DNA from 2 places in the Streptomyces sp. SID8374 genome. Region 1 is predicted to be linked to the other one. Evidence: riboswitches for the same ligand, from Rfam matches in the RefSeq annotation. Region 1 holds a riboswitch; the other holds the start of a gene.
The links. Region 1 has a riboswitch for glycine ahead of gcvP (aminomethyl-transferring glycine dehydrogenase). Riboswitches for the same ligand answer to the same signal wherever they lie in the genome.

Region 1 (4,408 bases):
AGGAGCCGAGCGGGATCATGCCGCGGTCCAGCGCGTAGTCGCGGTCGGCGAGCTTGCGCAGGTAGCGCAGCATCGCGGTCTCGGAGCGGTGCTGGTGGAAGACCGGGTGGGTCAGGATGTCGTCGGAGCGCAGCAGCGCCTCGGGCAGCGCGTCGGCGGCCGTACCGTCCAGCGCCTCGATGTCGGCGTCGGCGCCGAAGGCGGCCCAGACGGCGGAGAGCTGAGCGCGGGTGGTGGTCTCGTCGCAGGCGATGGAGACATGGTCGGCGTCGACGCGGCGGAGGTTGACCCCGCGCTCCCGGGCGTCCGCGACGATGTCGGCGGCCTTGCCGGGCACCTTGACGGTCAGGGTGTCGAAGAAGTCGCCGTGCACGACGTCGGCGCCGGCGGCGCGCAGGCCCTCGGCGAGGATCGTGGCGTAGCGGTGGGTGCGGCGGGCGATCGTACGCAGCCCGTCGGGGCCGTGGTAGACGGCGTACATCCCGGCCATGACGGCGAGCAGCACCTGTGCCGTACAGATGTTGCTGGTGGCCTTCTCGCGGCGGATGTGCTGCTCGCGGGTCTGGAGGGCGAGGCGGTAGGCCTTGTTGCCGTCGGCGTCGACGGAGACGCCGACGAGGCGGCCGGGCAGGGAGCGGGCGAACTTCTCGCGGACGGCCATGAAGCCGGCGTGCGGGCCGCCGAAGCCCATGGGTACGCCGAAGCGCTGGGTGGTGCCCACCGCGATGTCGGCGCCGAGGGCCCCGGGCGAGGTGAGCAGCGTGAGGGCCAGCAGGTCGGCGGCGACGGTGACGATCGCGCCGAGCTCGTGGGCCTCCTCGATGACGGGCTGGATGGCGCGGACGGCCCCGGAGGCGCCCGGGTACTGGAGCAGGACGCCGAAGACGCCGCGCTCGGCGATCTCGGCGGGGATGCCGTCGCTGAGGTCCGCGACGACGACCTCCACCCCGGTCGGCTCGGCGCGGGTCCGGATCACGGCGATGGTCTGGGGCAGGGTGTCGGCGTCGATCAGGAAGACGCCGTTCTTGACCTTGCCGACCCGCCGGGCGAGCGCCATGGCCTCGGCGGCCGCGGTGCCCTCGTCGAGGAGGGAGGCGCCGGAGGTGGGCAGGCCGGTCAGCTCGGCGACCATCGTCTGGAAGTTGAGCAGGGCCTCCAGGCGGCCCTGGGAGATCTCCGGCTGGTACGGCGTGTAGGCCGTGTACCACGCGGGGTTCTCCATGACGTTGCGCAGGATGACGGGCGGCGTGAAGGTGCCGTAGTAGCCGAGGCCGATCATCGGGGCGAGGACCTTGTTGCGGTCGGCCAGCGACCGCAGTTCGGCGAGCACCTCTGCCTCGGTGCGGGCCGAGGGAAGGTTCAGGGCCTCCGCACTCTTGATCACGTCGGGCACCGCGGCGGCGGTCAGCTCGTCGAGGGAGCCGTAGCCGACCTGGGCGAGCATCTTCGCCTGGGCCTCGGCGTCGGGCCCTATGTGGCGCTGCTCGAACGGAATGCCCTGCTCCAGCTGGGAGAGCGGAGTGCGACGGGGGGTCATGGTGGAGGCCTCCTGGTCTGTCACGACCTGCGAGGGGCACCACGGCGCGGGTGCCCGAACGGCCTCCCCCTCTGTCATCTCAACCTGAGAGCTTCACCGGCCCGCCCGGGGGCGTGCCGACTTTCACCGTCGGTGAGGGTCGAGTCCGCCCCGGCATGCGCCGCACGAACCCGCCCTGCTTTCCAGAGTGACCTCGTCCGTGCGGTACGGGGGCCTGAGAGATTCCGGGGAGGATTTGCTCCTTCGGCGCCTCCGGATTCTGCACCGGAGGACTCTCCCGCACGGGGTCAGCAGCCACCTGCCAGCCTACCAGCGGCCATCCCGGTGGAGCCCTCGAGTGGCCGACGCCACGGATCTGCACTTGTCTGGTGCTGGTGGAGCGACAGGGGATCACCTTGCGGTGACGAGGGGCCCCCTTGAGCCAGTGGCGACCAGTGGGAGGCACCGTGCAGACCGACATCGACCCGCGCCGCCTGATCGGCCGCAAGGCCTTCGATCGCAAGGGCGCCAAGATCGGAACGGTGGACGAGGTCTATCTCGACGACGCGACGGGCGTGCCCGAGTGGGCGGCCGTCCGCACCGGCCTCTTCAGCAGGGATGCCTTCGTGCCGCTGGAGCCCAGCGAATTCGTCGAGGACGAGCTGCGGGTCCCGTTCGACCGCGCGCTGATCAAGGGCGCCCCCGACTTCGGTGTCGGCCGCCACCTCTCCCCCGAGCAGGAGCTCCAGCTCTACCGCCACTACGGTCTGGACTCCCCGCCGGCGGAGACCGGCCCCGACCGCGACTTCGGCAGGCTGGCCGGCCAGGAGGAGTAGTCGACCGGGTCGCGGACCAGCGGCATCGGATCGGCCGGGCTCAGCTCCGGGTCGTCGATACGGAAGGTGACAACCCGGCCGACCGGCCCTCCGGGCTCCTCGAACCGCACCGTCACCCGGCCCACCCCGCTCCCCTGCACCCAGCCGTGCCCGTGCACCGCATGGCGTACGTCGTGTCCGGCGGGCCAGCGCCGGGCGGCGAGCTGTTCCGCGCTCTCCCGCTCGGGCTCCACCTCCACCGGTCCGGCGTCGTCCACCACCGGCTTCTCGGCCTCCTCCGCCCGCGCCGCCAGCTCCCGGGCGTCCGCAGCCTGCGCGAACAGGTCCTCCTGGGTGTAGTCCGCGAGCCCCGTGACGCCCACGCCCAGCAGCCGTACGCCCCCGGTGGTGTCGACGGCCTCCAGAAGCCTCGCGGCCGCCTCACGGACCACCGTGGGGTCGTCCGTGGGGCCTCTGAGGGTCTCGGAGCGGGTCAGGGTGGAGAAGTCGTACCGGCGGACCTTCAGCACCACGGTGCGCCCCGACCGGTCGGCGGACCGCAGCCGCTCCACGCACCGCACGGCCAGCCGCTCCACCTCCGCGCGCACCCGCACCCGGTCGTGCAGGTCCACATCGAAAGTGTCCTCCACCGATACGGACTTGGCATCCCGCTCGGCGACCACCGGCCGGTCGTCCAGCCCCAGCGCCATCCGGTAGAGACCGTGGCCGTGGGCCTTGCCGACGAGCCGTACGAGCTCCGCCTCGCCCGCCTCCGCCAGGTCGTGGACGGTGGTCATTCCGGCGCGTCTCAGATGGTCCCCGGTGGCGGGTCCGACGCCCGGCAGGGTCCGTACGGACATGGGGGCCAGCAGCTCGCGCTCGGTGCCCGGCTCTATGAGCGCCAGGCCGTCCGGCTTGGCCTGCTCGGAGGCGATCTTGGCGAGCATCTTGGAACCGGCGAGTCCGACCGACCCGCTGAGCCCGGTCACCTCCCGGATGGCCGTACGCAGCCGCTCCCCCGTCCTGCGGGCCGACACCGAGTCGTCCGCGACCCCGCCCGCCTCCAGGTCGACGAAGGCCTCGTCCAGGCTCAGCGGCTCCACCAGCGGCGAGAGCCGCCCGAGCAGCTCCATCACCTGCTCGCTCACCGCCCGGTACAGCGAGAAGCGGGGCACCAGATAGGCGGCGTTCGGCGCGAGCCGTCTGGCCTGGGCCGTCGGCATCGCGGAGTGCACGCCCAGAAGCCGTGCCTCGTACGAGGCGGTGGCGACGACCCCGCGAGGACCGAGGCCGCCCACGACGACCGCTTTCCCGCGCAGGCTGGGCTTGGCTGCCTGCTCCGCCGAGGCGTAGAAGGCGTCCATGTCCAGGTGGAGGATGGTCGGCGCGGGTCTCACACCTCCGATGCTGCCTTACGCCACTGACAACGGGGCGGCCCGGCACTCCGTGGAGTGCCGGGCCGCCCCGTTCCGTACCGTCCTGTTGCCCTCAGCCGCTCAGCCGGCGCGGTTGCGGCGCCGGGCCAGCTCGTCGGCCGGGTTGTTGCCGATGAGGGTCTCACCGGTGTCGACCCGCTCGCCGTGCAGCTGGGAGAGCGCCGCGTCCACATCCCGCCAGACGACGCCGACGGCGATCCCGAAGACGCCCTGACCACCCTGGAGGAGGCTGACGACCTCGTCGGGCGAGGAGCACTCGTAGACCGTGGCCCCGTCGCTCATCAGCGTCATGCGCTCAAGATCCTGGAACCCCCGGGCCCGCAGGTGCTGGACCGTGGTGCGGATGTTCTGGAGAGCGACCCCGGTGTCCAGGAACCGCTTGACGATCTTGAGGAGGACCACGTCCCGGAAACTGTAGAGACGCTGGGTCCCCGACCCGTAGGCCGGCCGCACGCTCGGCTCCACCAGCCCCGTACGCGCCCAGTAGTCCAACTGGCGGTAGGTGATCCCCGCCGCCGCGCACGCCGTCGGTCCGCGATAGCCGATGTCGCCTGCATCGCTCGCCGCTGCCACGCCGCCCGCTGCCACCGCCGCCGGTTGAACCGGCTGCCTGATGGCGTGGTCGGCTCCACTGCCGTGCT
Region 2 (4,408 bases), on a different contig from region 1:
CGTCCAGCAGGACCAGGTTCACCGGCCAGGGCACCTCGACCCGGCCGAGCGCCCGGCCCAGGGCGTCCATGGGCGCGCTCTGGCCCGCGCCGTCCCAGGTGGCGAACTCGACGCCGACGAAGAGGACGGGGTCGCCGCCCTCGATGCTGGCGAGGGCGCGGCGGGCGGTGGAGACAACGCCGGTGGCCTCGAACTCGGCGGAGACGGCGGTGAGGAAGTCGACCGGGTCGTGCTGCCAGTCCGGCTCGTACAGCTTCACCCGGCCGCCGCTGGCGGGCCCGTCCAGGGCGGTGCGCCCGGCCCGGCAGAGCTCGGCGACGGCGGGCGGCGGCAGCGGTATGCCGACCGCGCCGCCCGGGTTCACCGCGATGCCGACCTGCGGGGGCAGCCCCCGGGCGAAGTCGCGGGCGGGCGCCACGGCGAAGGACATGTGGCTGCCGACGCAGCTGAGGAACTGGCCCTCGGAGCTGAAGACGGGGACGTACGCGGCGCCGTCGATGTCCATCATCGGCAGGTCGAGGTCGGCGCTGGCGGGCGAGCCGCCGTTGGGCAGCGGCACCCAGACCGAGCTGCGGCCGAGCACCTCGACCAGGCGGCCGCCCGCGTCGGCGACGCCGAGGGAGGCGGTCAGCACCTCTTCGAGCTCGTTGGCGGGCCACCCGTGCTGGGGTTGTGCCTGGACCGGTGCCGGAATGTCCACTGCCTCTGTGCCTCTCTCAGCCGTCTCGTCGCTCGGCCAGAACCCTAACCGGCGCACGCGGCCGGGGCCTCCCCGTCGGTGAAGGAGATCCGGCTGAGCGCGCTCGCGGCCTCCCGGTCCAGCAGCACCGCCGAGGCACAGCCGACGGGCAGCGCGCCGCGTTCGGTGTCGCGGATCAGCCGGGCCACCGCGTGCCGGTGGCGGGCGAAGGCGTACCCGGAGACGCCCCGGCCGCGCTCGCGCTGCCCCCGGCGGGCGGTCGCGGGGTCCACGTCGAGGAGGAGCAGGTGCAGGGTGCGGCCCCGGCGGGCGGCGTGCAGGGCGAGCCAGCGGCGTACCCAGGTCTGCGTACCGCAGTCGTGGACGACCACGGAGTCGCCGGAGCGCAGGACGGCCCAGAGCCCGAGGTAGTGGGCGGCGCGGACCAGGGGGCGGTAGAGGGCGTAGGGAAGTAACCGGGGCAGGGCGGCGGCCCAGCGGTCGCGGGTGTTCTGCGAGTCGATGGCGCGGCCGCTCACGGCCCGCCGGATCAGGGTGGACTTGCCCCCGCCGGGGAGCCCGGAGACGACCACGATGTCGCCGGGGGCGAAGTCGAGGCCGTACGGGGCGTGGCCCATGCGCCCGCGCAGGTCGCGTACCACCGGCGCAGGCTCGGCGATCAGCTCCTGTACAGGTGCGCCGGGCTGTGCGGGCATCGCGCCGTGCGCGATCCCCGCGGCCGGTACCGACCGCTGCAACGCCATCGCCCATCCCCCTGCTGTCGGCCGCCCACGCCTGCTTCTGAAGTGTAAAGAAATGGCAAGGCTCCACAACCGCACTCGCTGTTCGCACAAGCGTTGCCGACCGGCCGCCCCACTCTGCCGCAAGGCGTGCGATGATGACCCCGCCAACTGCATACCGGCCGTTCGAATCCGCGCGGGAGAGTTCCGGCCACAGTGTGAGCCGGGCGCCGAAGGAGCAAGACCCTCCCTTGAATCTCTCAGGCCCCGTACCGCGTGGATGAGGCAGATCTGAAAAGCGAGCCGTCCCGCGGCTCCACCCAAGGTGCAAGCCGAGCCCTGTGAACAGGGGCATCCCCCTCAGGGGGCTATCGGCGAACCTCTCAGGTTCCGATGACAGATGGGGAGGATTTCCGTCCTGACGTCGTCATGCCCTGGAGCCATGCCCATGAGCACTGCCCCCCGTCTCACCGCCCTCGACGCGTTGCACCGCTCGCTCGGCGCCACCATGACCGACTTCGCGGGCTGGGACATGCCCCTGCGGTACGCGAGTGAGCGCGACGAGCACAACGCCGTACGCACCCGGGCCGGTCTCTTCGACCTGTCGCACATGGGCGAGATCACCGTCACCGGCCCCGAGGCCGCGGCCTTCCTGAGCTACGCGCTGGTGGGCAACATCGCCACCGTCGGCAACGGCCGGGCCCGCTACACGATGATCGTCCAGGAGGACGGCGGGATCGTGGACGACCTGATCGTCTACCGGCTGGGCGAGACCGAATATATGGTCGTCGCCAACGCGGGCAACGCCCAGATCGTGCTGGACGCGCTGACCGAGCGCGTGGCGGGCTTCGACGCCGAGGTGCGCGACGACCGGGACGCGTACGCGCTGCTCGCGGTCCAGGGCCCCGAGTCCCCCGCCATCATGAAGGCCGTCACCGACGCCGACCTGGACGGGCTGAAGTACTACGCGGGCCTGCCGGGCACGGTCGCCGGGGTCCCCGCGCTCATCGCCCGTACCGGCTACACCGGCGAGGACGGCTTCGAACTCTTCGTCGCACCCGAGCACGCCGAGGCCCTGTGGCGGGCGCTGACGGAGGCCGGTGAGGCCCACGGGCTGATCCCCTGCGGCCTCTCCTGCCGGGACACGCTGCGCCTGGAGGCGGGCATGCCGCTGTACGGGCACGAGCTGACGACGGCGCTCACCCCGTTCGACGCGGGCCTCGGCCGGGTCGTGAAGTTCGAGAAGGAGGGCGACTTCGTGGGCCGCGAGGCGCTGAAGGCAGCCGCCGAGCGCGCCGAGACCGCCCCGCCGCGCAAGCTGGTCGGCCTGATCGCCGAGGGCCGCCGGGTCCCGCGCGCGGGCTTCTCCGTGGTCGCCGACGGCAAGGTGATCGGCGAGGTCACCTCGGGCGCACCCTCCCCCACCCTGGGCAAGCCGATCGCCATGGCGTACGTGGACGCGGCCTTCGCCGCCCCGGGCACCGAGGGCGTGGGCGTGGACATCCGGGGCACGCACGAGCCGTACGAGGTCGTCGCGCTGCCGTTCTACAAGCGCCAGAAGTGATATCCCGGAGGGACCGGCGCATTCCGGACCCTCCGGCATCGGCACGCAGGCGCCACGGAAGTGACGTACCTCCGTCTCACACCGTAAGACCACCGTTCATCAGCACTCCCCCGCGTACAGGAGAATTCAGGTCATGAGCAACCCCCAGCAGCTGCGGTACAGCAAGGAGCACGAGTGGCTGTCGGCCGTCGAGGACGGCGTGGCCACGATCGGCATCACGGAGTACGCGGCCAACGCGCTCGGTGACGTCGTCTACGCCCAGCTTCCGGAGGTCGGTGACACGGTGACCGCGGGCGAGACCTGCGGTGAGCTGGAGTCGACCAAGTCCGTCAGCGATCTGTACTCGCCGGTGACCGGTGAGGTGACGGCGGCCAACCAGGACGTCGTGGACGACCCCTCGCTGGTGAACTCCGCTCCCTTCGAGGGCGGCTGGCTGTTCAAGGTGCGCGTCACGGAGGAGCCGGCCGACCTGCTCTCCGCCGACGAGTACACCGCGTTCTCCGGCAACTGAGACCTTAAGGGACCCCCTGATGTCGCTTCTGAACTCCTCCCTCCACGAGCTGGACCCGGACGTCGCCGCCGCCGTCGACGCCGAGCTCCACCGTCAGCAGTCCACCCTCGAAATGATCGCCTCGGAGAACTTCGCTCCGGTCGCGGTCATGGAGGCGCAGGGCTCCGTCCTCACCAACAAGTACGCCGAGGGCTACCCCGGCCGCCGCTACTACGGCGGCTGTGAGCACGTCGACGTGGTCGAGCAGATCGCGATCGACCGGATCAAGGCCCTGTTCGGCGCCGAGGCCGCGAACGTCCAGCCGCACTCCGGTGCGCAGGCGAACGCCGCCGCGATGTTCGCGCTGCTGAAGCCGGGCGACACGATCATGGGCCTGAACCTGGCCCACGGCGGTCACCTGACCCACGGCATGAAGATCAACTTCTCCGGCAAGCTCTACAACGTGGTCCCCTACCACGTCGACGAGAGCGGCCTGGTGGACATGGAGGAGGTCGAGCGCCTCGCCAAGGAGTCCCAGCCGAAGCTGATCGTGGCCGGCTGGTCCGCCTACCCGCGCCAGCTGGACTTCGCCGCCTTCCGCCGCATCGCGGACGAGGTCGGCGCGTACCTGATGGTCGACATGGCGCACTTCGCGGGCCTGGTCGCGGCCGGGCTGCACCCCAACCCGGTGCCGCACGCCCACGTCGTCACCACCACCACGCACAAGACCCTCGGCGGTCCGCGCGGTGGCGTGATCCTCTCCACCCAGGAGCTGGCCAAGAAGATCAACTCGGCGGTCTTCCCGGGCCAGCAGGGCGGCCCGCTGGAGCACGTGATCGCGGCCAAGGCGGTCTCGTTCAAGATCGCGGCGGGCGAGGAGTTCAAGGAGCGCCAGCAGCGCACCCTGGACGGCGCCCGCATCCTGGCCGAGCGCC

Region 2: linked by a shared signal. The riboswitch ahead of gcvT (glycine cleavage system aminomethyltransferase GcvT) and the one ahead of gcvP (aminomethyl-transferring glycine dehydrogenase) in region 1 are both predicted to bind glycine.

What each region holds. Positions count from the first base shown of each region.
Region 1 covers NZ_WWGH01000001.1:734,437-738,844, forward strand. The annotation lists gene gcvP (aminomethyl-transferring glycine dehydrogenase) at 1-1,537, opposite strand, end outside; glycine riboswitch at 1,730-1,827, opposite strand; gene GTY67_RS03310 (PRC-barrel domain-containing protein) at 1,984-2,352, shown strand; gene GTY67_RS03315 (DNA polymerase IV) at 2,277-3,728, opposite strand; gene GTY67_RS03320 (MerR family transcriptional regulator) at 3,828-4,408, opposite strand, start outside.
Region 2 covers NZ_WWGH01000002.1:354,785-359,192, reverse strand. The annotation lists gene GTY67_RS25210 (enhanced serine sensitivity protein SseB) at 1-700, opposite strand, end outside; gene GTY67_RS25205 (AAA family ATPase) at 745-1,443, opposite strand; glycine riboswitch at 1,607-1,704, shown strand; gene gcvT (glycine cleavage system aminomethyltransferase GcvT) at 1,868-2,983, shown strand; gene gcvH (glycine cleavage system protein GcvH) at 3,117-3,494, shown strand; gene glyA (serine hydroxymethyltransferase) at 3,514-4,408, shown strand, end outside.